Linked DNA regions of Spiractinospora alimapuensis. Each later gene encodes a partner of the first gene's protein in a complex. Links are inferred from orthologs where the notes say so. Each region holds a gene or a part of one and is shown on either strand. Other genes may lie near its edges.

The links.
Region 2: the proteins of tig (region 1) and rpsG are in contact, whole or in part, in a crystal structure (PDB 3GTY), measured with the Thermotoga maritima proteins. The link is inferred for Spiractinospora alimapuensis from one-to-one orthologs. Residues at the interface, in WP_004081061.1 of Thermotoga maritima: Glu122, Val124, Val129, Leu130, Tyr133, Glu188, Gly259, Ile262, Tyr263, Glu266, Ser270, Glu273, Gln274, Glu277, Arg308, Gln311, Ile312, Ser315, Tyr316, Glu325, Arg329, Arg336, Leu363, Phe366, Trp367, Arg373, Leu377, Arg381, Leu384, Glu387; in WP_004081843.1 of Thermotoga maritima: Lys34, Lys52, Lys55, Glu59, Arg62, Gln63, Glu66, Asn67, Lys69, Val71, Arg95, Ala109, Lys110, Lys111, Gly112, Arg113, Pro114, Glu117, Glu121, Ile124, Ala125, Tyr127, Asn128, Asn129, Thr130, Gly131, Lys135, Asp139, Arg142, Met143.

Annotation. Positions count from the first base shown.
Region 1 is NZ_CP072467.1:5,339,292-5,353,781, reverse strand. The notes cover bases 3,295-6,266. They hold tig (trigger factor), read right to left. Parts: upstream 5,509-6,266; coding sequence 4,081-5,508; downstream 3,295-4,080. Other genes in these bases: J4H86_RS24885 (ATP-dependent Clp protease proteolytic subunit), read right to left, coding at 3,295-3,844. In the rest of the region: J4H86_RS24900 (DUF305 domain-containing protein), read left to right, coding at 288-1,010; ATP-dependent Clp protease ATP-binding subunit ClpX, read right to left, coding at 1,081-2,367; J4H86_RS24890 (ATP-dependent Clp protease proteolytic subunit), read right to left, coding at 2,547-3,206; more of J4H86_RS24885, read right to left, coding at 3,236-3,294; J4H86_RS24865 (ribokinase), read left to right, coding at 6,367-7,257; J4H86_RS24860 (phosphoenolpyruvate carboxykinase (GTP)), read right to left, coding at 7,327-9,162; J4H86_RS24855 (carboxypeptidase-like regulatory domain-containing protein), read left to right, coding at 9,744-10,127; phosphate ABC transporter substrate-binding protein PstS, read right to left, coding at 10,268-11,374; mgtE (magnesium transporter), read right to left, coding at 11,585-12,934; J4H86_RS24840 (PP2C family protein-serine/threonine phosphatase), read right to left, coding at 13,038-14,150; J4H86_RS24835 (GNAT family N-acetyltransferase), read left to right, coding at 14,397-14,490. UniProt on the Bacillus subtilis protein: Involved in protein export. Acts as a chaperone by maintaining the newly synthesized protein in an open conformation. Functions as a peptidyl-prolyl cis-trans isomerase.
Region 2 is NZ_CP072467.1:4,218,229-4,234,481, forward strand. The notes cover bases 434-3,212. They hold rpsG (30S ribosomal protein S7), read left to right. Parts: upstream 434-1,477; coding sequence 1,478-1,948; downstream 1,949-3,212. Other genes in these bases: J4H86_RS19685 (hypothetical protein), read left to right, coding at 434-672; rpsL (30S ribosomal protein S12), read left to right, coding at 1,104-1,475; fusA (elongation factor G), read left to right, coding at 1,993-3,212. Also shown: J4H86_RS19680 (hypothetical protein), read right to left, coding at 1-68; more of J4H86_RS19685, read left to right, coding at 106-433; more of fusA, read left to right, coding at 3,213-4,107; tuf (elongation factor Tu), read left to right, coding at 4,175-5,368; rpsJ (30S ribosomal protein S10), read left to right, coding at 5,504-5,812; rplC (50S ribosomal protein L3), read left to right, coding at 5,832-6,482; rplD (50S ribosomal protein L4), read left to right, coding at 6,482-7,150; rplW (50S ribosomal protein L23), read left to right, coding at 7,147-7,437; rplB (50S ribosomal protein L2), read left to right, coding at 7,484-8,317; rpsS (30S ribosomal protein S19), read left to right, coding at 8,330-8,608; rplV (50S ribosomal protein L22), read left to right, coding at 8,678-9,061; rpsC (30S ribosomal protein S3), read left to right, coding at 9,061-9,909; rplP (50S ribosomal protein L16), read left to right, coding at 9,912-10,328; rpmC (50S ribosomal protein L29), read left to right, coding at 10,393-10,650; rpsQ (30S ribosomal protein S17), read left to right, coding at 10,647-10,922; rplN (50S ribosomal protein L14), read left to right, coding at 10,948-11,316; and 10 more genes.

The DNA.
Region 1 (14,490 bases):
CAGGGGATGCCCGCCAATTCAATTCAGATGGTCAAGCAAAACCCCTCTCCGACACATCATGTTCTTTTGCGCAAGTCGCGACACAGCAGTGCGTCAACTGGACAATTCAGACGGTAATTCAGTAGACAGACCACGGCACGTCGACGCGCCGTGCACCCGAGGAGAGCGAGGACGCCATGGTCAGGCGGGGTGGAAGCACGTTCGGGACGGCGCACGGGGACCGAGGTGGCGGCGACCGTGTCGACTCGCGCCCCTCCGGCGGACGCACGCCGCACCAACGTCCCGTGGTGTTCACTCTGCCGGCGGCGCTCGCCGTGGTTCTGTCCGCGGTGGCCTGCTCCGGGTCCGCGGACAGCGCCGATCCCCCACCGTTGGACCCCGGCGCACCCGGCGACGAACCCAGCGAGCTCAGCCTCGCCGACGTCCAGGACGCGACGGACATCGCGCACAACGAGACCGACGCCGACTTCATGCACCGGATGGTCGCCCACCACGAGCAGGCGCTGGAAATGACCGACCTCGTGGAGTCCCGCCACGACGACCCCAGCATCGACACCATCGCCGAACGGATGTCGGTGGGCCAGCAGGGCGAGATCGAACTTATGGAGGCGTGGCTGGAGCTGAACGTCTACGCTCCCGCGCGCGACAGTCCGGCCCACCGGAACTACTGCGGTCTGGACCTCGAAGGCGCCCACCACGACACCGAGGACTGCGTGACCCTCGACCACACCCACGAGGACATGGAGGGGATGCTCACGCCGGAACAGATGGACGAGCTCACCGACGCCTCGGGGACGGAGTTCGACGAGCTCTTCGTGGAGTACATGGTCCAGCACCACGAGGGCGCCATCGTCATGGCCGAGGAGGTGCTCCGCGACGGTGAGCACCCCGTCGTGTACAACCTCGCCAGCGAGATGGCCCTGGAACAGGCCGTGGAGATCACCCGACTCCAGGGCATCCTCACCGAGGACGGCGGCGAGGAGAACGATTCCGACGCCGACGGCGCGTGAGCGCCGATCCTGCCCGCCCGCCCCGGGAGCACACCGTCGCCACTGGGACGTGGCCCGGGGGCGGACGTGGTTAGGCGCTCTTCTCCGTCTTCTGCGAACGCCGCGGCGAGGAGGACGCGCGTGGAACGATCGTCGGGTTGACGTGCTCCAGCACGGCCTCACGCGTGATGATGACCTGTTCGACGTCCTCGCGGCTGGGCACTTCGTACATCACCGAGAGCAGGACCTCCTCGATGATGGCCCGCAGACCACGCGCGCCCGTCCCCCGCATGATGGCCTGGTCCGCGATCGCCTCCAGGGCGTCCTCGGAGAACTCCAGGTCGACGCCGTCCAGTTCGAACAGCTTGCGGTACTGCTTGACCAGAGCGTTGCGCGGCTCGGTGAGGATCCTGATCAACGCCGGACGGTCCAGGTTGTGCACGCTGGTGATGACGGGCAGCCGGCCCACGAACTCCGGGATCATCCCGAACTTCAGCAGGTCCTCTGGCATGACGTCCGCGAAGGGGTCACTGGTGTTGACCTCCTTCTGCGCGTGCAGCACGTTGTTGAAGCCCATCCGCTGCCGGCCCACACGCGACTCGATGATCTGGTCCAGCCCGGCGAAGGCCCCACCACAGATGAACAACACGTTCGTGGTGTCGATCTGGATGAACTCCTGGTGCGGATGCTTGCGGCCGCCCTGCGGCGGCACACTGGCCGTCGTGCCCTCGAGGATCTTCAGCAGGGCCTGCTGCACACCCTCGCCGGAGACGTCCCGCGTGATCGAGGGGTTCTCGCTCTTGCGGGCGACCTTGTCGACCTCATCCAGGTAGATGATGCCGGTCTCGGCCTTCTTCACGTCGTAGTCGGCGGCCTGAATCAGCTTCAGCAGGATGTTCTCGACGTCCTCGCCCACGTAGCCGGCCTCGGTGAGGGCGGTGACGTCGGCGATGGCGAACGGGACGTTGAGAATCTTCGCGAGCGTCTGGGCGAGCAGAGTCTTGCCCGACCCGGTCGGGCCGAGGAGCAGGATGTTGGACTTCGCGATCTCGATATTCTCGTCGCGGGGTCCCTCACCCTCTGACTGCACCCGCTTGTAGTGGTTGTACACCGCTACCGAGAGCGCCTTCTTCGCCTGCTCCTGGCCCACCACGTAGGTGTCCAGGAACTCGTAGATCTCCCGTGGTTTGGGAAGGCTGCCCCACTCGACCTCACCGGTCTCGGCGAGCTCCTCCTCGAGGATCTCGTTGCACAGGTCGATGCACTCGTCGCAGATGTACACACCTATCGGTCCGGCAATGAGCTTCTTCACCTGCTTTTGGCTCTTGCCGCAGAACGAGCACTTCAGCAGGTCTCCACCGTCGCCGATGCGTCCCACCCAGCTACTCCTTATACATGAGTGTCACCCCAGTGTCGCGGGGCGGATGGACCCTCTAGGCGTGCACCGCCTCGTGATGAGCATACGCGCCCCTGGCTGGGGAGCGGCGAGACGATTCGTACCCCTGTCGAGCCTAGGCGAGGATTCGCCCTCCCTTCACCATACGTCCCCGCGCACCGTTACTTCTTCGTTGTTGACTTCCGATACGGCAGCACGTCGTCGACAATGCCGTAGGCCTTGGCCTCATCCGCGGTCAGAATCTTGTCCCGCTCGATGTCCTTCGAGATCTCTTCTTGCGTCTTGTCGGTGTGTCGCGCCAGCGTCGTCTCGAGCTGCTCGCGGATCCGCATGATCTCGCGGGCGTGGATCTCGATGTCAGTCGCCTGACCGAACATTCCCTCCGTCGCCGGCTGGTGCAGCAGGATCCGGGCGTTGGGCAGGCACAGCCGCTTGCCCGGGGCACCCGCCGCCAGCAACACGGCCGCCGCGGACGCGGCCTGCCCGATGCAGGTGGTCTGGATGTCGGGCCGTACGAACTGCATCGTGTCGTAGATGGCCATCAACGAGGTGAAGGATCCACCCGGGGAGTTGATGTACATCTGGATGTCGCGGTCGGAGTCCATGTGCTCCAGCGTGATGAGCTGGGCCATGATGTCGTTGGCCGAGGTGTCGTCGATCTGCACCCCGACGAAGATGATCCGGTCCTCGAACAGCTTGTTGTACGGGTTCATCTCCTTCACGCCGTACGCGGTGCGCTCGACGAAGGAGGGGATGATGTACCGCGACTGCGGGGAAGTCGGCCCCACACCCGATGCCGCGTGCGTGGTGAAGTCGTTCACAGTGGTGTCTCCGCTCTCGGTACGGCCGCTCAGGACTTCTTGCGCTTCGTGGCGGCAGCGGCCGCAGGAGCGCTGCCCGACACGTCGTCGATGAAGCCGTAGGCCTTGGCCTCTTCCGCGGTGAACCAGCGGTCACGCTCGGCGTCGACGGTGATCTGCTCGGTGCTCTGTCCGGTGTGGTGCGAGATCACCTCGAACAGCGAGCGCTTCATGTACATCAGGTCCTCGGCCCGGATGAGGATGTCGCTCGCGGTACCACCAACGCCCCCGGACGGCTGGTGCATCAGCACCCGCGTGTGGGGAAGGGCGTAGCGCTTGCCGTGCGCACCCGCGCACAGCAGGAGCTGCCCCATGGAGGCCGCGAGGCCCATCCCGACCGTGACCACGTCATTGGGGATGTACTGCATCACGTCATAGATCGCCATACCCGCGTGCACCGACCCGCCGGGCGAGTTGATGTAGAGGGTGATGTCGGCCTGCCGGTCCTCCGCGGACAGCAGCAGAAGCTCACCGACGATACGGTTCGCGATCTCCTCGTCGACCTGCTGGCCGAGGAAAATGATGCGCTGGCGCAGCAGACGCTGTGACGTCTGCTCCAGCAAGGCGGGGAAAGGCGTCTCAGGTGCGCGGGCGTCGATCCGCGTGGACGCTTGGATAGTCGGCGACACAGTAGTCCCCTGCTCCGGATTCGAAACGGTTGCCACGGTTGCGACACTAACCCCCGTGGGAGCCTCGGGTGTCCCTATATCGTCGGTGTTCGCTTTGAGCGCAGGTCTCGCCCCCGAAACCCGCGCCCTCGACAAGGCCGCGGCCCCGCACCGGAAACCGGTGCGGGGCCGCGTCTTCGTCACGCTGTCTGACCAGCGGCGCCTGCTCAGGACTTCGCGGCGTCCTCGGTCTCGTTCTTCTCCTCCGCGGCCTCGGAGGTGTCCGCGGCGGACTCGGTGTCGTCACCGGTCACCGCCTCGGCGGCGTCCTCGGCCGACTCCTCGTCCTCGGAGCCGGTCTCGATGGTGTTGCCGGACTCGTCGGTCACCGTGGCCTTGGAGACCAGGAGGTCCAGGGCCTTGGACCGCACCACCTCGGTGTAGGCGACACCGATCTGGTTGGACTCGGTGAGGTGGCGGGCGAGCTGCTCCGGCGAGACGCCCATCCGCTGGGCCTGCTCGGTCACGTAGCGGCTGAGCTCCTGGTTGTCGGCGCTGAGCTCTTCCTGCTGCGCGATCTGGTCCAGGACGAAGCCGGCCTTGACCGCGGAGCGGGCACCGGAGTCGAGCTCGGTGTCGTAGTCCTCCTGGGACTGCTCCTGCGACGACAGGTAGTCCTCGAGGGAGAGCCCGCTGCGCTGGAGCTGCTCGGTGAGGTTCTCCCGACGCCGGTCGGCCTCCTCCTTGACCACGGAGTCGGGCAGCGGCACGTCGATCGTCTCGATGAGCTTCTCCAAGGCGCGGTCACGCGCCTGGGTGAGCTGCTGGATCCGGCGCATCTGCTCGATGCGGTTGCGGACGTCGGCGCGCAGTTCCTCGACGGTGTCGAACTCACTGGCCATCTGGGCGAACTCGTCGTCCAGCTCGGGCAGTTCCTTGGTCTTGACGCTGTGCACGGTGACGGCCACGTCGGCCTCGGTGCCCTCGTGCTCGCCACCGACCAGGGTGGTGGAGAAGGTGGTGGAGTCGCCGGCGGACATCCCCCGCAGGGTGTCGTCCAGGCCCTCCAGCATGGTGTTGGTGCCGACCTCGTAGGAGAAGCCGTTGACCTGGACGTCCTCCAGGGGCTCGCCGTCGACGGAGGCCGCGAGGTCGATGGACACGTGGTCGCCGTCCTCGGCCGCGCGCTCGACACCGGTGAGCGTGGAGAACCGCTCACGCAGGTTCTTGAGCTGCTCGTCGACGCGCTCGTCGGTCACGCCCGCGTCGTCCACGGTGACCTCGAGGCCCTCGAAGTCGGTGACCTCGAACTTGGGCCGCACGTCCACCTCGGCGGTGAAGGCGAGCTCGCTGCCGTCGTCCAGCTTGGTGATCTCGACCTCGGGCTGTCCGAGGGCGACGACCTCCTCCTCACGGACGGCCTGGTTGTACAGCTCCGGAACGGCGTGGTTCACGGCCTCGTTGAGCACGACACCGCGTCCCACGAAGCGGTCGATGAGCCGCGCCGGCGCCTTGCCCGGCCGGAATCCCTTGATCCGAACCTGCTTGGCCAGCGACTTGTAGGTCACGTCGAAGGCGTGGTCCAGCTCTTCGAACGGAACCTCGATGGTCAGCTTGACCCGGGTCGGGCTGAGCTCCTCGACATCGGTCTTCACGGGGCAGTACTCCTAGGGTTTCCGGCTGGCTTGTTCCGGCTGTGTTAGGGCAACGCGAGACTCTGGCCGCCGGCGACGGGGGCGGCACGGCCGTATGGACTCGTGGGTCTCCGACCTGACCTTCAGCCAGTCACGCCAAGTCTAGGGCAGACACCAGGCACGTCAGTGCGGCGTGGCCCAAGACCTATCCGTCGGGGAGGCGGGATTCGAACCCGCGGCCTCATGCTCCCAAAGCATGCGCGCTAACCAAGCTGCGCTACTCCCCGCTCCCGACCCATTATGCGGGCCGCGAATGCACCAGTCCCACAGAGACTGTAGTCTTATCCCTGTCGGCGCGAACCGAGTCTAGAGGAAACTCTGGGCGCTCGGCGCCATGCGGGTGTAGCTCAATGGTAGAGCCCCAGCCTTCCAAGCTGGTTATGCGGGTTCGATTCCCGTCACCCGCTCCACCGATAAAGGGCCTGACCTCGGAATTACTCGAGGTCAGGCTTTTTTGTCCTCATAGGAGACAGGGTTCGACCTGACTCCTTACTGGACCGCCCGAGCCCCCGTGACTCCACTTGCACACGGCCCCTCGGGGACGACCCACTCCACCTCCTGCCCGGTGACGTCGCCGATTCGGTCGTCGTCGGTGCCATGGTGCGGCACATTGGCCCCGTATCGTTCCGCTGCGACCGCCATGAGCGGGACGGAACGACGGAAGTGACGAGGCTGCCTCCACCCGGCGAGACGCACCACGCGTCGCCATGGCACGGTCCATCACCACCGCGGTGGTGATGGACGCATACCCAGGTCAACGTTCCTCACGTCGGACCGACCCGCTACCGTGAGGCGGACCGTGCGGGAGAGGGGATACTCGTGAGCTCCAGGGTTGTTGTGGTGGGGTCGGCCAACGCGGATCTGGTGGTTCGGGTGGACCGCCATCCCTCACCGGGTGAGACCGTGCTGGGTTCCGATCTCGCGACGTTCCCCGGCGGGAAGGGCGGGAACCAGTCCGTGGCCGCGGGACGTCTGGGGGCGGACGTGGCGTTCGTGGGCCTGGTGGGCACCGACGCGCACGGGGACTTCCTGCTGGAGTCGATGCGGGGCGCCGGGGTGGACACCGGCCATGTGGGGCGGGTCCCGACCGCCACCGGTGTGGCCGTGATCACGGTGGGCGCCGACGGCGACAACACCATCGTGGTGTCGCCGGGCGCGAACGCGGAACTCGGCGAGGACGAGGTCGCCGCCGCGGCCCCGTTGCTGCGGGACGCCGCCGTCACGTCGATGCAGCTTGAGATTCCGATGCCCGCGGTTCTCGCGGCCGCTCGTGTCGCGCGGCGGGTGGTTCTCAACCTCTCCCCCGCCCGTGACGTCCCCAAGGAGCTGTTGGAGCTGTGTGACCCGCTGGTGGTGAACGAGCACGAGGCCGCGTTCCTCCTCGGCGAGGCCGCGGCCGGGAGTCCGGTGGACAGCGCGAAGGCGCTGCTTGACCGCGGGCCCGCCTCGGTCGTGGTCACCCTGGGCGCGGAGGGGGCCGTGGTGGCGGAGCCAGGCACGGTGACGGCCGTTCCCAGTCCGCGCGTCTCCCCCGTGGACACCACGGGGGCGGGCGACGCGTTCACTGGAGCTTTGGCGGCGCGCCTGGCGGACGGCGCCTCACTGACGGCGGCGGCCGCCTACGCCGCACGGGTCGGCGCCGCGGCGGTCACCAAGGAGGGCGCGCAGAGCTCCTTCCCCCGGCCCGAGGACGTACCGCCGGCGGGCTAGAACACGCACGGACGCGTGCCCCAACTCCCGCCGGCGGCCCCCGGCCTCACTCCGGCACGCTCAGGCTCCTCACCGTGCCGTGTCCGAACCGGCGTCCAGGCGCTCCCGGAGTGCCTTGTACTCGTCCCACAGCTCGCTGGGGAGATGGTCCCCGAACGTCTTGAAGAAGTCGGGGATGAGGTCGGCCTCCTGACGCCACACCTCTGGGTCGACGCGCAGCAGCTCGCGCAGCTCGGCGTCGGCCAGGTCGAGTCCGGCGGTGTCCAGTGACTCGGGCGTCGGCACGTGACCGATGGGTGTGGCCTGTGCCTGGGCCTCACCCTGGAGCCGCTCGACGATCCACTTCAGGACCCGGCTGTTCTCGCCGAAGCCCGGCCAGATGATGCGACCGTCGGCGTCCTTGCGGAACCAGTTGACGTAGAAGATGCGGGGCAGCTTCTCCGCCGAGGTGGCCCGGCCGATGTCCAGCCAGTGTTTGAAGTAGTCGCCCATGTTGTAGCCGCAGAAGGGCAGCATGGCGAACGGGTCGCGGCGCAGTTCACCGACCTTGCCTTCCGCGGCGGCGGTCTTCTCCGAGGAGACGTTCGCGCCCAGGAAGACGCCGTGCTGCCAACTGAGGGCCTCGTTGGCCAGCGGGACGGCGGTCGCGCGGCGGCCTCCGAACAGGATCGCCGAGATCGGTACGCCGGCGGGGTCCTCCCACTCGGGGGCGATGGTGGGCGCCTGGGCGGCCGGCACGGTGAAGCGCGCGTTGGGGTGCGCCGCCGGTTCGGTGGCGTCCGGAGTCCAGTCGCGGCCCTTCCAGTCGGTGAGGTGCGCCGGGGGCTCGTCGGTGAGCCCCTCCCACCAGACGTCGCCGTCGTCAGTGAGCGCGACGTTGGTGAAGATGGTGTTGCCCCACAGAGTGGTGACCGCGTTGGCGTTGGTGGACTGTCCCGTTCCGGGGGCGACGCCGAAGAACCCCGCCTCGGGGTTGATGGCGCGCAGTTGGCCGTCGCCGTCGAAGCGCATCCAGGCGATGTCGTCGCCGACGGTCTCGACCTTCCACCCCGGGATGGTGGGCTGCAGCATCGCGAGGTTGGTCTTGCCGCACGCGCTGGGGAACGCGGCCGCGACGTAGTGGGTGTCGCCCTTCGGCGGGGTGACCTTCAGGATGAGCATGTGCTCGGCCATCCAGCCCTCGTCGCGGGCCATCACCGAGGCGATGCGCAGGGCGTAGCACTTCTTGCCCAACAGGGCGTTGCCGCCGTAGCCGGAACCGTAGGACCAGATCTCCCGCGTCTCCGGGAAGTGCGTGATGTACTTGGTGCTGCTGCAGGGCCAGGCGACGTCCTGCTGTCCGGGCTCCAGCGGCGCGCCGACGGAGTGGACGGCGGGGACGAACGATCCGCGCTCCTCGATCAGCCGCAGAGCGGGGGTCCCGATGCGCGTCATGATCCGCATGGACACCACGACGTAGGGCGAGTCGGTGATCTCGACGCCCAGTTGGGAGATGCTTCCGCCCAGCGGACCCATGCAGAACGGGACCACGTACATGGTGCGGCCGCGCATGCAGCCGGAGAAGACCTCGTTGAGCGTACGCCGCATGTCGGCCGGCGCGACCCAGTTGTTCGTCGGCCCCGCGTCCTGCTCACGCTCCGAACAGATGAAGGTGCGGTCCTCCACCCGCGCCACGTCGCTGGGGTCGGAGCGCGCGTAGAAGCTGTTCGGGCGGAGTTCTGGATTCAGCCGCCGCAACGTGCCGGCGGTGACCAGGTCGTCGGTGAGGCGCTCCCACTCTTCCTCCGAGCCGTCACACCACACCACGCGGTCGGGCTGCGTGAGTTCGGCGATGTCGGCAACCCAGTCGAGCAGCTCCTGGTTGCTGGTCGCAGGGGTATCCGCGGCGTCGATCAGGTCAGACACAGTCCAGTTCCTCCCGTTGGGCTATGCCCAGATGATGGCCGATCGCTCGTGACCTGGCCAGTTGGCATAGACCGCGGGTATAGACCAATCGTGTGGGAACCCCCGATCGGCCCGGAACCCTCGATGACGAGGAGGGGGACGCGGGGACGGCGTGTCGGTGAGGGGCGGGTGAACGGGGGGCGGAGAAGGGACCCACCACCCCCGTGGTGTCGCGCTGGGGCGCGCTCCACCGTCGCGTATTCGCGCCCGGTACCGCCGTGGCCTGGCACGTTCCCGCGCCGCGCCGCGTGCGCTGGGCCCTGGGCGTACGAGGGCGCCTCGACGAAACCCGCGTGGCGAGTGGCATCCGTCACGGCGCCCCCTCGTCCCGTCCTACGCACTCGCCGGGAGGACGCTACGGCGGCTCACGGGGCGATCTGTGGGGCAACGTGCGCCCGTGGTCGCGCGTCGAACGACGAACGCGGGTGTCCAGCCCGGGACAATGAGCGACGCCATCCACTGACTGGAGCGAGATGCCGCACACCGACCGGAAACCGATGCCGTGCCCGCATCGCCGGACTCCCCCACCGTCGGCCTCCGCCGTGGGTCGGCTTGGGCCTGTCGTCGCGGGCCTGGCCGTCGTCGTCCTGTTCGCCGTGGGATGTGGCAGGTCGGAGGCCGAAAGCTCCGACGCCACGGCCGGCGCTCCGGCACCGGACGGGTCAAGCGTCGTGACGGGGACCGTCGTGGACTCCGCCGGCGACCCGGCGTCGGACGTCCTGATCACCCCGATCTCGGTGGGCGACCCACCCAACCCGGTCCCGGAGAAGGCGGTCCTCACCGGCGCGGACGGGACCTACGAGTGGACTGGCCTGGCGGAGGGCGACTACGAGATCTCCGGAAGCCGGGAGGGGAGCTCCACGAACGTAGTCCAGGTGCGGGTGGGCTCGGAACCGGCGACCGCGGACCTGGAGCTGTCGGACTGATCCCGTGGGCCAGTACGACCTCACGACCTACCGGTGGTGGTGGGTCGTGGAACACGAACGGGCCCCGGACCTCCGCCACCCCTGGGTGGTCGAGATGTCCGGGGCCCGTTCGCGCGTTGGCCCGCGTGTGGCGCGCGTGCCTAGGCGATCTGGTTGACGGTCTCCAGCACGGCGTCGCGCGTCTCGTCGGACAACGGAGCCGATCCCGCCTCGTCCGCGGCGGCCTGCTGGCCTTCCTCGCTGATGATGTAGTTGAGGAAGCTGGAGACGCGCTCGGCGTCACCGGCGTCCTCGTACTCCATGCAGGCCAGAGCGTAGGCGACCAGGACGATCGGGTAGGCCGAGGAGTCCTCGGTGAGGTAGTCGAGCTCGATCGCGTGGTCGTTCTCGTCGTTACCTTCGCGCTCCGGTGAGGCGTCCACGATGGCGGCGGCGGACTCGGGGCTGTACTCGACGAAGTCGTCGCCGACCCCGACCGCGACGGTACCCAGGTCACCGACGTGGGAGGCGTCGACGTAGCCGATGGTGCCCTCCCCGCCCTCGATCGCCGAGACGACGCCCGAGCTGCCCTGCGCGGCCTCGACCGGCTCGACAGGCCAGTCACCACTGACCTCGTGCGGCCAGGCGTCGCCCGCGGCGACGTCGAGGTACGCGGTGAAGTTCTCGGTGGTTCCGGACTCGTCGGACCGGTTCACCGGGATGATGGGGCTGTCGGGGAGGTCGACGTCGGGGTTGTCGTCCGCGATCTCCGAGGCGTCCCAGGTGGTGATGTCCTGGTTGAAGATGCCCGCGATCGTCTCCGGCGTCAGGTTGAGCTGGTCGACGCCCTCGAGGTTGAAGGTCACCGCGATCGGTGAGATGTAGGCCGGAAGGTTCACGGCCTCGGAGCCGCAACGGTCGGCGGCCTGCTCGTGCTCGTCATCGTCGAGAGCGGCGTCGGAACCACCGAACTGGGTGGCACCGTCGATGAACTGGGTCCGCCCGGCGCCGGAGCCGACGGCGTCGTACTCGACGGAGGTCTCGGCGCAGAGGCCGGAGTAGCCCGCTGACCAGGCAGCCATGGCGTTCTCCATGGAGCTCGCACCGGCTCCGGCGAGGGTGCCGCCGTCCTCGGCGCACTCGGCGCCACCGGCGGATCCGTTCTCCGCGTCGGGCTGGTCGACGGCCTGGTCGGAGCCGCAGGCGGAGAGGGCGAGAGCGCCCAGAACGACGACTCCCGCGAACTGGCTATAGGTCCTGAGCTTCACAGCTCTCGTGTCCTTCCCGGTGGACTGGTTACCTGGCGCTCGCCTTTCGGGCGGCACCACCAGGCACGTTAGGCACGGAGGGTGACTCCGCAGGTCAGGGAAGGTGAACGGGGACTGAACGGATCCGGTCTATTCGGGTTTGCGTGGTTCTGACCGGCTGTTTCCGCTTTCTTGGGGTGGGACGCGACCTGGTTCTGACGGTGCTCGGCCTCAGAGTCCGAGCAGCATGCGGGCGACGGTGAAGTAGATGACGAGGCCGGTGGCGTCCACCAGGGTGGTGACCAGCGGGGCGGACACGACGGCGGGGTCGACTCCGACCCGGCGCGCCAGCAGGGGCATGGAGCTTCCGATGATCGCGGCCCAGGTACAGATGACGACGATCGACAGCGCGACCGCGAGGGCGACGGGCGTGGGGACGACGACCAGGCCGATCGTCAGGGCGATGAGGGCCATGACGGCGCCGAGTGACAGCCCGACCCGGCATTCCTTCCACGCCACGCGGGGCAGGTCGCGGACCCGCACCTCGCCGACGGCGAGCGCGCGCACCACGGCGGTGGCGGACTGGGAGCCGACGTTGCCCCCGGTGCCGGTGAGCATGGGGATGAACAGGGCGAGCGCGGTGACCTGTTCGAGGGTGGCCTCGAACCCCTGGAGAACACTGACGGTGAGTGTGGAGGCGATGATGAGCAACAGCAGCCACACCACCCGCACCCGGGCGAGGCGCAGCACGCCGGCGGCCACGTAGTGCTCGGAGATGGGGCTGGCTCCGGACTGGCGGGCGATGTCCTCGGTGTCGGCGGCCTCGATCAGTTCCAGGGCGTCGTCGAAGGTCAGCAGGCCCACGACACGTTCCTCGGAGTCGACGACGGGCAGGGCCATCAGGTTGGCCTCCTGCATGAGTCGCGCCGCGTTCTCGGCCGGGTCCGTCGCGCGGGCGCGAGGGACCAGCACATCCACGAGGTCCTTGATCGGCGTGTCCGGCTCGGCCATCACCAGCGCCGCGAGTTCGACCGTGCCGGCGAGGCGGCGGCCATCGTCAACGACGGGGAGGGTGTAGATCGTCTCGGCGTCGCCCCCTTTGGCGCGTACGACCTCCAGGGCGCGGCCGACGGCGAGGTCGCGGTGCAGGATGACCGCCTCGGGACTCATGTGCCGGCCGACGGAGTTCTCCGGGTAGCCCAGGAGCGCGGCGGTTTTCTTGCGTTCCTGCGGGCTCAGGCCCGCGAGGGCGCTCGCCGCGACCTTCGCGGGCACCTCGCCGAGAAGTCGGGCCCGGTCGTCGGGCTCCATCTCCTCCAGGAGCTCGTGCATGGCGGTGTCGCGCAGCCCCGCGAGGATCTCCTGTTGGTGCGGCGGGTCGAGCTCCTCGAAGACCTCCAGTTCCCGGTCCTTGTCCAGCAGCCGGAAGGGGAGGATGGCCCGAGTGCTGTGCATGCGGGCGAGCTCGTCGGCGATCTCGTAGGGCTGGTGTTCGGCCAACCAGAGCCGAATCGCGGTCAGGTCCCCGCCGTCGACGACATCGTCGAGCCGCGGGGATCCGTTCTCATCGCTCTCCGGCACGCACGCCTCCCCGGTTCGATCGTGATTGGTCGCGGCCCCTCAGGACTATCCGAGAGGTGAACTCCCGTGGCGCGCCGCGACGGGTCCCGGCGTGTCGGTGACCTCAGGAGCGCCAGACGACGACAACGGCACGGTCGTCGTTGCTTTCCTTGCCCAACGTGTCGACGATACGTCGGGCGCCGTCCTGGAAGCCGTTGGTGACGATGCCCTCGGCGGCGCCGAGCAGGCGGTCGATGCCGGCGTCCAGGTCCTCGCCGGGGGTCTCGATCAGGCCGTCGGTGTAGAGCATCAGCGCGTCGCCCGAGCGGATGCGTCCGTGCGCGTGGACGTAGGTGGTCTCCTCCATCACGCCCAGCACGACGCCTTTGGCGTCGGTGGTGGTCCACTGTCCGCTACCGGAGTCGAAGTGCAACGCGGGCGGGTGTCCGGCCGAGGCGATCCGGTAGTCGCCGGTGTCCAGGTCGACACTGACGTGGACCGCGGTGACGAACCCCTCGCCCAACGCCGTCCGCCACAGGTAGTCGTTGCAGTGGCTGAGGAAGTCTTCGCTGGGTACCGACCCGATGAGGCCCCCGAACGCGCCGGAGAGCAGCAGCGCGCGGGTCCCGGCGTCGACCCCCTTGCCGGAGACGTCGACCACCGCGAGCTCGAGCCGGTTGCCGCGTTGCGCGGACACCAGGAAGTCACCGCCGAAGGAGGAGCCACCCGCCTGTTCGAGGGCCGAGTTCGTGCCCCACGTGCCCGGTAGCTCCGGCAACAGGCCTTGGGAACGCAACCGGTCCCGCAGCTCCAACAGCATCTGCTCCCCGCGCAGCCCACGCACCCCCAGGCGTTCGCGCACCCCGGAGAGCAGGTAGGCGAGAACCGCCGTGACCCCGATCGTCAGCAGCAGCCCCGGGCCGACCTGGGCGACGTCGATCCGAAACGCCAGGAACAACAGAACGCCGGCGACGACGATCAACAGGAAGGCGAGGCTCTTGCGCCGCAGAAGGAGTCCACCGGCGAGCACCGTGAGGATGACGGCGCTGGGAGGGAACCACCAGGGGTCGATGTAGACGGCGCCGAGGGCGATGCCGACGGCCAACACGACCAGGGTGATCAGCACCAGCCGATAGCGGAAGAGCACTTTGCGCCGAGCGATCGCCATCGCGCGTTGGCCCGCTGAACGCAGCGACCGCCACACGCGGTGGAGAGGACTGGCTTTAGTGGTGCTCATCGGGTCATGTGGGCAAGGCAGCCCCGGGCGACTCCAGGGATATGCCCTCCTCCTTCGGACTTTGGGCGCGACCGGTGCCGAACTGTATCGCTTCGCGCGGTCACAAGCACGTCTCCCCATCCAAATCCCCCGTGGGAGACGCGGCACAAGTCAGGAAAAACGCTGGCGGTGAAGGTCGCGCCGCTGATAGTGACGTTGGCTATGTCTCTACCCCACTCTCCTCAGTCCGCGCCAGAGCCGTGGCCGGTGCGTCCCATCGACAAGACCGAATTTCCCACGTACGCGCTCGTCCTCGCGGACGCGTTCAATTCCCCACAGGACACTTCCACCGCGGGCGACC
Region 2 (16,253 bases), 1.1 Mb from region 1 along the record:
TCGGCCACCGGAACCTGGGGTGTGACGTCGTCGAGTTCGGACCCCACGTACGGTTCCGGTTCTCTCACCGGCGGTCCGGGAACATCGGCGAGCGAGGCCCTGGGAATGGGCGAAGCCGATCAGGAGGGGCCGTCCACCCAGGAGTTCGCCACCGTTGAGGAGTTCGGGGAGGACGACGAGTACCAGCCTCAGGCCGAAGGGCCCTGGGACGTCACCGACTCCCGTGACGATGCCCACGGCGGGACGCCGGGGGAGGAAGTGGAGCTCGGTCAGGGGCAGTCCGCCGAGTTCGACAACCGGGGGGCCAACCGTGGTCTCCGGGCGCGCATCGGCAAGAACTCCTTCGCTGACGAGTTCCCCGACTTCGACGAGAGCCAGGGCGGAGAGGTCGTCTATCCGGGGTACGACAACATCGCCTACCTCCCGGAGACCGCCGGCACCGCCAAGGCCGTCCTGGGGTTGGGTATCGCTTCGGTGCTGTTCTTCCCCCTCGGGCTGATCCTCGGTGCGATCGGCCTGCTGCTCGCGCCGAAGGCCCGACGGAGTATCCGGGAGTCCAACGGCGAGCTCGAAGGTAACGGAATCGTTGCGGCTGGCGCGGTCCTGTCCTGCGTGGGGATTGTTCTCTTCGTCGTCGCCGTGATTCTCGCCGCTGTTGTGGTGCTGTTCTGAGCTGGTGTGGAACATGAGTGAGCAGCGAAGGAAGATCATCGCAGGATGCGACATGTTCGCTCGGCACAGACGGTAGACTCACACCAGGTTCACGGCGGTCGAAGTACCCTGCCCGAGACGTGACTCTGCGTTTTGACCAGGTCGCGGTCCTTAGGTAGGATCCAACTTTGTGCCCGTGATCCCACGGGCACACGTGTGCGTCTTTACGGTCCCTTCCGGCCTTTCGTGCCGAGTGTTGGGGGCTACAGGCGGCATGTGATGCCTTCCTCCCTGGAGAACCGGCTGCGGGGCCGGAGTGAGTAGCCGCCCCCTTGGCGTGGGGAGCAGGCCGACACGCCCGGGTGCGGGGGTCGGGGAAGCAGTCAAGTTTCAGCAGCTCGCGGAAGCGAGATCGCCAAACCGGCGTTGTCAGACGGGAAGACGGAGTCGCGGTGCCCACTATCCAGCAGCTGGTCCGCAAGGGTCGCCAGGACAAGACGACGAAGAACAAGACCCCGGCGCTCAAGGGGAGTCCGCAGCGTCGTGGTGTGTGTACACGTGTTTACACCACCACACCGAAGAAGCCGAACTCCGCCCTGCGCAAGGTCGCGCGTGTGCGACTGAGCAGCGGGATCGAGGTCACGGCCTACATTCCTGGCGTGGGTCACAACCTGCAGGACCACTCCATCGTCCTGGTGCGTGGTGGTCGTGTGAAGGACCTGCCCGGTGTCCGGTACAAGGTGATCCGCGGCGCTCTGGACACCCAGGGTGTCCGTAACCGCAAGCAGGCGCGTAGCCGGTACGGCGCGAAGAAGGAGAAGTAGAGATGCCCCGCAAGGGTCCCGCTCCGAAGCGACAGCTGATCACCGACCCCGTCTACGGCTCGCCGTTGGTCACCGCACTGATCAACAAGGTGCTGCTGGATGGCAAGCGTGCGCTCGCCCAGAACATCGTCTACGGCGCGCTGGAAGGCGCCCGGGACAAGACGGGCCAGGAGCCGCTGGTTCTGCTGAAGCGCGCCCTCGACAACGTGAAGCCCTCCCTCGAGGTGCGCAGCCGCCGTGTCGGTGGCGCCACCTACCAGGTGCCCGTCGAGGTCCGGGCGACCCGCAGCACCACCCTCGCGCTGCGCTGGCTGGTCCAGTACTCGCGTCAGCGTCGCGAGAAGACCATGACCGACCGCCTGATGAACGAGCTCGTCGATGCCAGCAATGGCCTGGGCGCCAGCGTCAAACGTCGGGAAGACACCCACAAGATGGCGGAGTCCAACCGGGCATTCGCTCACTACCGCTGGTGACACCCGGCGGGGACACCTGAGAGAGACCGAGAGAAGCCGAAACCATGGCTACCACAGCTCTTGACCTGGCCAAGGTCCGCAACATCGGGATCATGGCGCACATCGACGCGGGTAAGACCACGACGACCGAGCGGATCCTCTTCTACACCGGCGTGAACTACAAGCTGGGTGAAGTCCACGAGGGCGCGGCCACCATGGACTGGATGAAAGAGGAGCAGCAGCGGGGTATCACCATCACCTCCGCGGCGACCACCACGCAGTGGGACGATCACACGATCAACCTGATCGACACCCCTGGGCACGTGGACTTCACCGTTGAGGTGGAGCGCAACCTCCGAGTGCTCGACGGCGCGGTGGCGGTCTTCGACGCCAAGGAAGGTGTCGAGCCCCAGTCCGAGACGGTGTGGCGCCAGGCCGACCGCTACAACGTCCCGCGGATCTGTTTCGTCAACAAGATGGACAAGATCGGTGCGGAGTTCCAGCGCTGCGTCGACATGATCTCTGACCGTCTCGGGGCCACCCCGCTGGCCGTTCAGCTTCCGATCGGTGCCGAGGCGGACTTCAAGGGCGTCATCGACCTGATCCACATGAAGGCCTACGTCTGGAGCGAGGAGGCGTCCAAGGGCGAGGCGTACGACGTCATCGAGATCCCCGAGACGCACGCGGACGCCGCCCGCGAGGCCCACAGCAAGCTGGTGGAGTCGTTGGCTGAGGTCGACGACGAGATCATGGAGCTGTACCTGGAGGGTGAGGAGCCCACCGCCGAGCAGATGGTCCCCGCCATTCGTCGGGCGACGGTCACCAGTTCCGCCGTGCCGGTGCTGTGCGGAACCGCGTTCAAGAACAAGGGTGTGCAGCCGCTGCTCGACGCGGTCGTGGCGTTCCTTCCCTCGCCGCTGGACATCGAGGGCATCACCGGGCACGACCCCAAGGACGAGTCCGAGGAAGCCTCGCTCGTGCGTAAGCCCAGCGAGTCCGAGCCGTTCTCCGCTCTGGTCTTCAAGATCATGAGCGACCAGCACCTCGGCAAGCTGACCTACCTGCGCGTCTACTCCGGCGTGCTCGAGGCCGGCACCCAGGTGCTCAACAGCGTCAAGGGGCGCAAGGAGCGCATCGGCAAGATCTACCGGATGCACTCCAACAAGCGCACCGAGATCGAGCGGGTGGGCGCGGGCGACATCGTCGCGGTCATGGGTCTGAAGGACACCACGACGGGCGAGACGCTCTGCGACCAGAGCGCCCCGATCGTGCTTGAGTCGATGACCTTCCCGGCGACGGTGATCCAGGTCGCGATCGAGCCCAAGACCAAGAGCGACCAGGAGAAGCTCGGTACGGCGATTCAGCGCCTGGCCGAGGAGGACCCGTCGTTCCAGGTGCAGACCGACGACGAGACCGGTCAGACGGTCATCGCCGGCATGGGCGAACTCCACCTCGAGGTTCTGGTGAACCGCATGCGGGACGAGTTCAAGGTCGAGGCCAACATCGGTAAGCCGCAGGTCGCCTACCGCGAGACCATCCGCAAGAAGGTCACGAAGGTCGAGTACACCCACAAGAAGCAGACGGGTGGATCCGGGCAGTTCGGCCGGGTCATCATCGACCTCGAACCGTTGGCCGCCGACGGTGAGGGTGACACCAGCGGCTACGAGTTCGTCAACAACATCACCGGTGGTCGCATCCCGCGGGAGTACATCCCGTCGGTCGACGCCGGATGCCAAGAGGCGGCCGAGTTCGGCATCATGGCCGGATACCCCATCGTGGGGGTCAAGGTCACGCTTCAGGACGGTCAGTACCACGACGTCGACTCCTCGGAGCTGGCGTTCAAGGTCGCTGGCTCGATGGCGTTCAAGGAAGCGGCCCGCAAGGCGAGTCCCGCCCTGCTGGAGCCGGTGATGGACGTCGAGGTCACGACGCCCGAGGAGTACATGGGCGACGTGATCGGCGACCTGAACTCCCGCCGGGGGCAGGTGCAGTCGATGGGCGAACGTGCCGGTGCACGGATCGTCAAGGCGTTGGTTCCCCTGTCAGAGATGTTCGGCTACGTGGGTGATCTGCGCAGCCGCACGCAGGGACGCGCGCAGTACACCATGCAGTTCGACTCCTACGATGAGGTCCCGTCCAGCATCGCGGAGGAGATCATGGCGAAGGCGCGCGGCGAGTAGCCGACGCCCGCCAGTCAGGGAGCAAGCTCGTACGCCAAACGGCGTTAGATCCAGTAGGAGAAGTGCAGTGGCGAAGGCCAAGTTCGAGCGGACAAAGCCGCACGTAAACATCGGGACCATTGGTCACATCGACCACGGGAAGACGACGCTGACTGCGGCGATCAGCAAGGTCCTGCACGACGCGTACCCGGACCTGAACCCGCAGACGCCCTTCGACGACATTGACAAGGCCCCCGAAGAGCGCGAGCGCGGGATCACGATCTCCATCGCTCACATCGAGTACCAGACCGAGGCGCGGCACTACGCTCACGTGGACTGCCCGGGTCACGCGGACTACGTCAAGAACATGATCACCGGTGCCGCGCAGATGGACGGTGCGATCCTCGTGGTCGCCGCCACTGACGGCCCGATGCCGCAGACCCGTGAGCACGTGCTGCTCGCCCGTCAGGTCGGCGTTCCGTACATCGTTGTCGCCCTGAACAAGGCCGACATGGTGGACGACGAGGAGATCTTCGAGCTCGTCGAGCTCGAGGTGCGGGAGCTGCTCACCGAGCAGGACTTCCCCGGCGACGACCTCCCGGTGGTCAAGGTTTCCGCGCTGAAGGCCCTCGAGGGCGACGCGGACGCGGCCCAGGGTGTCCTGGAGCTGCTCAACGCCGTGGACGAGAACGTCCCGCAGCCCGAGCGTCCCGTGGACCAGCCGTTCCTCATGCCGATCGAGGACGTCTTCTCGATCACCGGCCGCGGCACCGTCGTGACCGGCCGCATCGAGCGCGGTATCGTCAACGTGAACGAGACCGTCGACATCGTCGGCATCAAGGAAGACAAGCAGACCACCACCGTTACCGGTGTTGAGATGTTCCGCAAGCTGCTGGACCAGGGTCAGGCGGGCGACAACGTCGGCCTCCTGCTCCGCGGCACCAAGCGTGAGGACGTCGAGCGCGGCCAGGTCGTGATCAAGCCCGGCACGACCACCCCGCACACCGAGTTCGAGGCCCAGGTTGTCATCCTGTCCAAGGATGAGGGTGGACGGCACACGCCGTTCTTCAACAAGTACCGGCCGCAGTTCTACTTCCGTACCACCGACGTCACCGGCGAGGTCACCCTCCCCGAGGGCACCGAGATGGTCATGCCCGGGGACAACACCTCGATGCACGTCCAGCTCATCCAGCCGGTGGCCATGGAGGAGGGCCTGAAGTTCGCCATCCGTGAGGGTGGTCGGACCGTGGGCGCTGGCCAGGTCACCAAGGTCATCAAGTAAGACGGCGCATTGGCGGTCGGACCGCGTGGACGGTCCGACCGCCCGTCATGAACGACGACATCGGGCTGGGGCCACCGCGAGCCTTAATCACGCGGTGGCACTTAAGACACTGAAGCGAAGGACGGCAAGGCCACCATGGCGGGACAGAAGATCCGCATTCGGCTCAAGGCCTACGACCACGAGGTCATCGACAGCTCGGCGCGCAGGATTGTCGAGACTGTCACGAGGACCGGCGCACAGGTCGCTGGCCCGGTGCCGTTGCCGACGGAGAAGAACGTTTACTGCGTTATCCGCTCACCGCACAAGTACAAGGACTCGCGGGAGCACTTCGAGATGCGCACGCACAAGCGGCTGATCGACATCATCGATCCGACGCCCAAGACCGTGGACTCCCTCATGCGGCTTGATCTCCCGGCGGGCGTCGACATCGAGATCAAGCTGTAGGGGACGCACAGACATGGTCATGACAAAGCAGATCAAGGGCATCGTGGGCGAGAAGCTCGGCATGACCCAGGTCTTTGACGAAGACGGCAAGGTTACGCCCGTGACCGTGCTGAAGGCCGGTCCGTGCGTCGTAAGCCGAATCCGTACGCAGGACGCGGACGGTTACACCGCGGTCCAGCTCGGGTTCGGCAACGTCAACCCGCGCAAGGTCAACAAGCCCCTCGGCGACTACCTGCGTCGGCACGAGCTGACCCCTCGGCGTTACTACGTCGAGGTGCGTACGGGTGACGCGGAGGAGTACAGCCTCGGTCAGGAGCTGACCGCGGACCTGTTCGCCGCCGGCGACAACGTCGACGTCACGGGCAAGAGCAAGGGCAAGGGTTTCGCCGGTGTGATGAAGCGCCACGGCTTCCACGGCCTCGGCGCGTCGCACGGTACCCAGAAGAAGCACCGTTCCCCGGGTTCCATCGGGGGATGCGCGACGCCTGGACGCGTTTTCAAGGGAATGCGGATGGCGGGCCGCGCCGGCAACGAGCGCACGACGGTCCAGAACCTGCAGGTGCACTCGGTGGATCCGGAAAAGGGCCTCATCGTGGTCAAGGGCGCCGTTCCCGGCCCCAACCGCGGTCTGGTCGTGGTTCGCACCGCGGTGAAGGGGGCGAGTAACTGATGGCGGCCATCGAGGTCACGACGCCTGAGGGTGCGGCCGGCCGTACCGTCGAGCTGCCCGCTGGGATTTTCGAGCAGCAGGTGAACATCCCGCTGATCCACCAGGTCGTGGTGGGCCAGCAGGCCGCGGGCCGGCAGGGCACGCACTCCACCAAGACCCGCGGCGAGGTCCGCGGTGGTGGCAAGAAGCCGTACCGGCAGAAGGGCACCGGTCGCGCCCGCCAGGGATCGATCCGCGCACCCCAGTTCACTGGTGGTGGCGTGGTGCACGGTCCCAAGCCGCGCGACTACACCCAGCGGACCCCCAAGAAGATGAAGGCGGCCGCGCTCCGGGGCGCGTTGACGGACCGGGCCAACCACGGCCGGATCCACGTCGTCACCGAGTTCGTCGGCGAGGACGTCACCGCCAAGCGCACGCAGACGGCACTGCGCGTTCTGCGGGAGATCACGCAGAACAAGCGGATCCTGGTGGTGCTCGAGCACGAGGACCAGGTCAACCGGCTCGCGCTGCGTAACCTCCCCGAGGTGCACCTGCTGGACGCCGACCAGGTGAACACGCAGGACGTGCTGCTCTCCGACGACATCGTGTTCACGGAGAAGGCGTACGAGTCGTTCCTGCGCCACTGTGAGAAGCGCGCCGGTGGCGTGCGCGAGGAGGCTGCGCAGTGAGGATCGTCGACCCCCGGGACATCATCATCGAACCGGTGATCTCGGAGAAGAGCTACGGGCTGCTGGACGAGAACAAGTACACGTTCATCGTCCGTCCCGACGCCAACAAGACCCAGATCCGTCTGGCTGTCGAGAAGATCTTCGAGGTCAAGGTCACCAACGTCAACACGCTTAACCGCCCCGGGAAGCGCAAGCGCACCCGGTTCGGGTTCGGGCAGCGTCCCGGTACCAAGCGCGCGATCGTGAGCGTGGCAGAGGGCGACCGAATCGACATCTTCGGCACCTGATCCGTCAGGTCCGACTGAGTGTCCCAGAAAGGAATGCGCGAAGAAGATGGGCATTCGCAAGTTCAAACCAACGACGCCCGGGCGGCGTGGCGGTAGCTCCAGCGATTTCGTGGAGATTACCCGCTCCGAGCCGGAGAAGTCGTTGGTCCGTCCGCTCCACTCCAAGGGTGGGCGTAACAACAACGGCCGTATTACCGCACGGCACCAGGGCGGCGGGCACAAGCGCGCCTACCGCGTCATTGACTTCCGTCGCGACGACAAGGACGGCATCCCGGCGAAGGTCGCTCACATCGAGTACGACCCGAACCGTACCGCGCGGATCGCGCTGCTGCACTACGTCGACGGCGCCAAGCGCTACATCCTCGCTCCGGCCGGGCTCGGCCAGGGCGACAAGATCGAGAACGGCCCCCAGGCTGACATCAAGCCGGGCAACTGCCTGCCGCTGCGCAACATCCCCACCGGCACGATGATCCACGCGGTGGAGCTGAAGCCGGGTGGCGGCGCCAAGCTGGGCCGTTCGGCCGGATCCTCCATCCAGCTCCTCGCCAAGGAAGGCGCGTACGCGACGCTGCGGATGCCCTCCGGCGAGATGCGCCAGGTGGAGATCAAGTGCCGCGCCACCGTGGGACAGGTCGGCAACGCCGAGCAGTCCAACATCAACTGGGGCAAGGCCGGCCGCATGCGGTGGAAGGGCCGTCGGCCCACCGTCCGTGGTGTTGTCATGAACCCGGTGGACCACCCGCTCGGTGGTGGTGAGGGCAAGAGCTCCGGTGGGCGTCACCCAGTGAGCCCGTGGGGTAAGCCCGAAGGCCGTACCCGGAAGAAGGGCAAGCCCAGTGACCGGCTCATCGTGCGTCGGCGTAGCAAGAAGAAGCGGTAAGGAGCACGTCCGATGCCACGTAGCCTAAAGAAGGGACCCTTCGTTGACGAGCACCTTTTGAAGAAGGTGCAGGTTCAGCTTGAGAAGGGCAGCAAGAACGTCATCAAGACCTGGTCACGCAGGTCCATGATCATTCCAGAAATGATCGGTCTGACCATTGCGGTTCACGACGGCCGCAAGCACGTCCCCGTGTTCGTCTCGGAGACCATGGTCGGCCACAAGCTCGGTGAGTTCGCTCCGACGCGCACTTTCCGCAGCCACGTTAAAGAGGACCGCCGCAGCCGCCGATAGGTGGCCGTCGACGGACGTCGAAACAGTTGCCATCCCCCCACGGGGGACGAGTTTTGCGAGGGAAGAGCGATGGAAACGAGGGCACAGGCACGGTTCGTCCGTGTTACGCCCCGAAAGGCCCGCCGTGTGGTGGACCTGATCCGCGGGCTGCCCGCAGACGAGGCACAGGCGGTGCTGCGGTTCGCGCCACAGTCAGCGAGTGAACCGGTGGGCAAGGTGCTCGCGAGCGCCATCGCCAACGCCGAGCACAACGACGAGCAGGACCGCGACAGTCTGGTGGTCAGCCGCGCCTGGGTGGACGAAGGTCCGACCCTGAAGCGGATCCAGCCGCGAGGCTTCGGTCGTGCTTTCCGGGTGACCAAGCGAACGTCACACATCACCGTTGTCGTCGCGTCGCCGGACAGCGAGACCGTCGGGGCCTCGTCCACTACGAGCAAGGGAAGGACCCGATAGTGGGGCAGAAGATCAACCCGCACGGGTTCCGGCTGGGCATCACCACCGACTTCAAGAGCCGGTGGTACGCCGACAAGCTGTACAAGGACTACGTCAAGGAGGACGTGGCGATCCGCCGCCTCCTCACCCGGGGCATGGAGCGCGCCGGAATCTCCAAGGTGGAGATCGAGCGCACCCGCGACCGGGTTCGGGTGGACATTCACACCGCCCGTCCCGGCATCGTGATCGGCCGTCGGGGAGTCGAGGCGGACCGGATCCGCGCCGACCTTGAGAAGCTGACCAAGAAGCAGGTCCAGCTCAACGTCCTTGAGGTGAAGAACCCCGAGATCGACGCTCAGCTCGTCGCTCAGGGTGTCGCGGAGCAGCTGTCAAGCCGGGTCTCGTTCCGACGGGCTATGCGTAAGGCAATCCAGGGCGCGATGAAGGGTGGCGCCAAGGGCATCCGCGTTCAGTGTGGTGGACGCCTGGGTGGGGCTGAGATGTCCCGCTCGGAGTTCTACCGCGAGGGACGCGTGCCCCTGCACACCCTCCGTGCCGACATCGACTACGGCTTCTACGAGGCCCGTACGACCTTCGGGCGTATCGGCGTCAAGGTGTGGATCTACAAGGGCGAGGCCCCGCAGACCCGCGCCGAGCGCGAGGCGGCCCAGGCGGCACAGCGTGCCGCCGGCGGTCCGCCGAGCGGTGGCCAGCAGCGTCGTGAGCGTTCGTCGCAGCGTCGTCGTCGTGGTGGCCAGCAGGGCGGTCAGCAGGGTGGAGCCCCGGCTCAGGCGAGCCAGGGATCCGGCCAGCAGGCGTCCGCTCCTGAGGCCGCGGCGAAGCCGTCCTCCGAGGGAGAGGGGAGCTAGACATGCTGATTCCCCGGAAGGTCAAGTACCGCAAGCAGCACCACCCGAGCCTCAGGGGCCGGGCCAAGGGCGGTACCACCATCAACTTCGGTGAGTTCGGCATTCAGGCGCTGGAGTCGGCGTACGTCACGAACCGCCAGATCGAGGCCGCGCGTATCGCCATGACGCGACACATTCGTCGTGGCGGCAAGGTCTGGATCAACATCTTCCCGGACCGTCCACTGACGAAGAAGCCGGCCGAGACCCGCATGGGTTCCGGTAAGGGTTCTCCCGAGTGGTGGGTCGCGCCGGTCAAGCCCGGACGCGTCATGTTCGAGCTGTCGGGTGTTCCGGAGTCGGTGGCCAAGGAAGCGCTCCGTCGCGCGATGCACAAGTTGCCGATGAAGTGCAAGTTCGTCAAGCGCGACACATGGGAGTGAGTGCAGTTCCCATGAATCGTGAAGCACAGTCAGGCAAGTTCGCACAGTGTGAAGTGGAGGCGTGATGGCCAAGTCCCAGACCGCCGAGGAGCTTCGGGACCAGTCCTTGGAGGACCTGGTCGCCAAGCTCAAGGAGTCGAAGGAGGAGCTGTTCAACCTCCGCTTCCAGGCAGCCACAGGCCAGCTCGACAACCACAGTCGGCTGCGTATCGTGCGCAAGGAGATCGCCCGGATCTACACGGTCATGCGTGAGCACGAACTCGGCATCTTGCGACTGGCCGGCGAGTCGGCTGAGGAGACGAAGGAAGAAGCAGCCGAATGAGTGACACCGGTACCGCCGAGGTTCGCAATTACCGCAAGACGCGTGAAGGCTACGTGGTCAGCGACAAGATGGACAAGACCGTTGTCGTCGAGGTCGAGGACCGTGTGAAGCACGCGCTTTACGGCAAGGTGATCCGGCGCACGAAGAAGTACAAGGCTCACGACGAGGCGAACACCTGCGGCGTGGGCGACCGGGTTCGCCTCATGGAGACCCGCCCGATGTCCGCGACCAAGCGCTGGCGCGTCGTGGAGATCCTGGAGAAGGCCAAGTAGCCCAAAGCAAGCATCAGGAGCAGACGTGATTCAGCAGGAGTCGCGACTCAAGGTCGCCGACAACACGGGTGCCAAGGAGATCTTGACCATCCGTGTCCTCGGCGGCTCGGGCCGGCGCTACGCGGGCATCGGCGACACCGTGGTCGCGACGGTGAAGGACGCCTTGCCCGGCGCCGGAGTCAAAAAGGGCGATGTCGTCAAGGCCGTCGTGGTCCGGGCCGCCAAGGAGCGGCGCCGGCCGGACGGCTCCTACATCCGCTTCGACGAGAACGCCGCAGTCCTCATCAAGGATGGTGGGGACCCGCGGGGAACCCGTATCTTCGGTCCCGTCGGCCGTGAGCTGCGGGACAAGAAGTTCATGCGCATCATCTCGCTAGCGCCGGAGGTGCTCTGACCATGTCGGGTTTGAAGATCAAAAAGGGTGACGAGGTCATCGTCATCGCCGGCAAGGACAAGGGAGCCACGGGGACGGTCGTCAAGGCCCTTCCCCGAGAGGACCGCGTCGTTGTCGAGGGCGTGAACATCATCAAGAAGCACAGGCGAGCGAACCGCGCGGGCGGGCAGCAGGGTGAGGTCATCACCCGCGAGGCCCCGATCCACGTCAGCAATGTCGCGATCGTGGAGGACGGCAAGCCCACGCGCGTCGGTTACCGCTTCGAGGAGGACGGGACCAAGGTCCGTATCTCCCGCCGTACCGGTAAGGACATCTGATGACGGTAACAGCCGACGACAGGGCCGCCCCACCGGTACCGCGGCTCAAGGAGACGTACCGCAACGAGATCGTTCCCGCGCTGCGGGACGAGTTCGGCTACGCCAACGTGATGCAGGTTCCCGGGATCGTCAAGGTCTCGGTGAACATGGGTGTTGGTGAGGCCGCCCGGGACGCGAAGCTGATCCAGGGCGCGGTCGCCGACATCTCCCTGATCACCGGGCAGAAGCCGCGGATTAACCGCGCGCGTAAGTCCATCGCGCAGTTCAAGCTGCGTGAGGGCATGCCGATCGGTGTGAACACCACCATCCGGGGCGACCGGATGTGGGAGTTCCTCGACCGCCTCCTCAGCCTTGCGCTTCCGCGAATCCGGGACTTCCGGGGGTTGTCGCCCAAGCAGTTCGACGGTCAGGGCAACTACACCTTCGGGTTGACCGAGCAGGTCATGTTCCACGAGATCGACCCGGACAAGGTCGACCGTCAGCGGGGCATGGACATCACCGTCGTCACGACGGCGACCACCGACGAGGAGGGGCGCAGCCTGCTCCGGCGGCTCGGATTCCCCTTCAAGGAAGCCTGAGGGGAAGAGTATGGCGAAGAAGTCACTGATCGCGAAGGCGAACCGGAAGCCGAAGTTCTCCGTGCGCGCGTACACTCGTTGCTCGCGGTGCGGACGGCCCCGTGCGGTTTTCCGCAAGTTCGGGCTGTGCCGGATCTGCTTCCGGGAGATGGCCCACCGCGGCGAGCTGCCGGGCATCACCAAGTCCAGCTGGTAGCTGGCAGCCGGCGCCCCAGCCGGACACAGACAGAATCAACCGGGTGTTCACCGCGGTATGGCACGAGCGATCGCTCGCGCCCGAACGCGTGAACATCCATGACTACACCGCAGGTCCGCCTCGTGCTAGCGCGGGGGAACGGTTGTGACCGGGAGTGAGATCCCGCAGCGGAAACCGCGGTGAGGAAGGGCCAATCGGCCATGACGATGACCGACCCGATCGCAGACATGTTGACGCGTCTGCGCAACGCGAACTCGGCGTATCACGAGACCGTGAGCATGCCGTTTTCCAAGATCAAGGCGCACATCGCCGAGATTTTGCAGAAGGAGGGCTACGTCCAAGGGTGGCGGACCGCCGAGGCGCCCGTGGGGCAGAACCTTGTGGTCGACCTGAAGTACGGCCCCACCCGGGAGCGCTCCATCGCCGGACTGCGCCGGGTCTCCAAGCCGGGGCTGCGGGTGTACGCGAAGAAGGACAACCTGCCGCGCGTACTCGGCGGCCTGGGCGTTGCCATCATCTCGACGTCCGGTGGACTGATGACCGACAAGCAGGCGAAGAAGAATGGCGTGGGCGGCGAAGTCCTCGCCTACGTCTGGTGAGGGAGGGATTGTGTCGCGTATAGGTAGGCTGCCGATCCCGGTTCCCTCGGGTGTCGAGGTGACGGTTGACGGGCAGCACGTCAAGGTCAAGGGCTCCAAGGGCGAGCTCTCGCACACGGTTGACCATCCGATCATCGTTGAGGTGGAGGACGGCACCATTCAGGTGAGCCGTCCGGATGATCTTCCGGCCACTCGCTCGCTGCACGGGCTGACCCGTGCGCTGCTGGCGAACCTGATCCAGGGTGTGTCCCAGGGCTTCACCAAGACCCTGGAGATCACCGGCGTGGGTTACCGCGTCGTGTCGAAGGGCTCCGGACTGGAGTTCTCCCTGGGCTACAGTCACACGATCCCGATGCAGCCGCCGGAGGGCATCACCTTCCGGGTGGAGAAGCCGACGCTTCTGCACGTGGACGGGATCGACAAGCAGTTGGTTGGGCAGGTCGCGGCCAACATTCGTGCCCTGCGCAAGCCTGACCCGTACAAGGCGAAGGGCGTGCGCTACCAAGGCGAACGGATCCGCCGCAAGGCCGGGAAGGCTGGTAAGTAGGCATGTCGAAGTCCGTGAAAGTGGGGAGCTCCGCTTCCCGCGACGCAGCCCGGGCACGGCGCCACCGGCGGGTCCGCAAGAAGGTGGCCGGTACGCCGGTCCGTCCGCGTCTGGTTGTCACGCGTTCGCTGAGGCACATGGTGGCCCAGGTCATCGACGACGTTGCCGGCCACACGCTGGCTTCCGCCTCGACGATGGACACCTCCCTTCGTTCTGCGACGGCGGAGAAGACCGACAAGGCCCGGCAGGTTGGGGAGCTCGTCGCCGAGCGCGCCAAGCAGGCCGGAGTCACCACGGTCGTGTTCGACCGTGGAGGCCACAAGTACCACGGCCGGGTCGCCGCAGTCGCCGATGGGGCGCGCAGTGGGGGGCTGGAGCTGTGAGCGGAGTTAGCACCCCCGGGCAGGAACTGCCCGTTGACGAGATGAGGGATCACTGATGGCTGCAGCACCGCGGCGCGGCGCCGGCGGCGAGCGGCGGGAGCGCCGCGACGATCGCCGCGGCGGCTCCGCCGACAAGGGTGTCTCTTACATCGAACGTGTTGTGAAGATCAACCGCGTGGCGAAGGTCGTCAAGGGCGGGCGTCGCTTCAGCTTCACCGCACTCGTGGTGGTGGGCGACGGTGACGGGATGGTCGGTGTCGGTTACGGCAAGGCCAAGGAAGTTCCCGCCGCCATCGCCAAGGGTGTCGAAGAGGCCAAGAAGAACTTCTTCAAGGTCCCGCGGATCCAGGGCACCATCACCCACCGGGTCCAGGGCGAGGACGCCGCCGGAGTCGTGCTCCTGCGGCCGGCCGCTCCCGGTACCGGTGTTATCGCCGGTGGTCCGGTGCGTGCGGTTCTGGAGTGCGCGGGTATCCACGACATCCTCAGCAAGTCGCTGGGGTCGTCCAACCCGATCAACATCGTGCACGCCACCGTCGCCGCCCTGCGGGGTCTGAGCCGTCCGGAGGAGATCGCGGCCCGCCGTGGTCTTCCGCTGGAGGAGGTCGCCCCGGCCGCCATGCTGCGCGCACGCGCGGAAGCGAAGGCGGTCTAGCCATGGCGCAGTTGAAGATTACGCAGGTCCGTTCCTCCATCGGTGGGCGGCACAACCAGCGCGAGACGCTGCGGACGCTCGGCCTCGGGCGTATCGGCAAGTCCGTCACGCGTGAGGACCGTCCCGAGGTGCGCGGACAGATCAACGTCGTGTCACACCTGGTCGACGTCGAGGACGTGGCCGGTGACAGTGCGGAGGGAGGTCGCTAATGAGTGAGAGTCCGCTCGACGAGCCGCTCAAGCTGCACCACCTGCGTCCCGCCGAAGGAGCCAAGAAGGCGCGGATCCGTAAGGGTCGCGGCGAGGCTTCCAAGGGCAAGACCGCTGGCCGCGGAACAAAGGGAACCAAGGCGCGGTCCACCGTGCCGGTCGGTTTCGAGGGTGGCCAGATGCCCCTGATCCGGCGGATCCCGAAGCTCAAGGGGTTCAGCAACCACCTGTTCAAGGTCACCTATCAGGTGGTCAACCTGGACAAGATCGCTGAGCTCTACCCGGACGGTGGCGAGGTCACCGCGGCGGGGCTGGCGGAGCGGGGCGCAGTGCGCAAGAACCACCGCGTGAAGATCCTGGGGACCGGGGACATCTCGGTCGCGGTCCAGGTCAACGTGGACGCTGTGTCGAACTCGGCCCGCGAGAAGATCACCGCTGCGGGTGGCAGCATCGCGGAGTCCTAGGCATGATCCACCCTCTGGACGCCGGCGGCTCACCCTGATTGAAGGGTGCAGAAGCCGGCGTCCAGTCGTATGGGCTGCTAGGGTCGGTTCGATGGTTCCTAACTCCCCCGCACTCGGCACTTCCGGTGCCCGTGGTGTGGGGTGTGGGTGATCCATCGATCCAGCACCCCGGAGGCGTGGGCGGCCACTCACGCTGACCGTGTCCCCATGGCCAGGTAACTCAAGGTAATGAGAGCCCCCGACGATCCCGGATCGGCCGCGATGCCGTCAGGCGATCCCGTAGCCGGTGCCGCACAGGAGGAGACGTGCTAGGTGCGTTCGTCCGTGCGTTCAGCACGCCCGACCTGCGTAACAAGCTGCTGTTCACCCTGTTTATCCTGACGCTGTTCCGGCTCGGCTCCGTGGTGCCGGCCCCTGGGATTGACTCGGTCGCGATCAGCCAGTGTGTGTCCGACGTCCGAGCCGCGGACGAGACGGGGCTGTACTCGCTCCTGCACATGTTCAGCGGTGGGGCGCTACTACAGCTGTCGATCTTCGCGCTGGGCATCATGCCCTACATCACCTCCAGCATCATCCTGAACCTGCTGACGGTGGTGATTCCGCGCCTGGAGGCGCTGAAGAAGGAGGGCCAGAGCGGCCAGGCCAAGATCACGCAGTACACGCGTTATCTGACGCTGGCGCTCGCCGTCCTGCAGTCCACCAGCATCGTGGCGACCGCCCGAACGGGGCAGCTCTTCGGTGGCGCACAGGGGCCCTGTAACCCGCAGGACTACATGCCGTTCCTCGGCACGCCCAACGAGCTGATGGCCACCATCACCATCGTGGTCGTGATGACCGCCGGAACCGCCGTGATCATGTGGTTCGGCGAGCAGATCACCCAGCGTGGGGTCGGCAACGGCATGTCGCTGCTGATCTTCACCGCGATCATCGCGATCTTCCCCGCCGAGATCAGCCGGATGTGGGCGGAGGAAAGCCCCTGGATGTTCGGC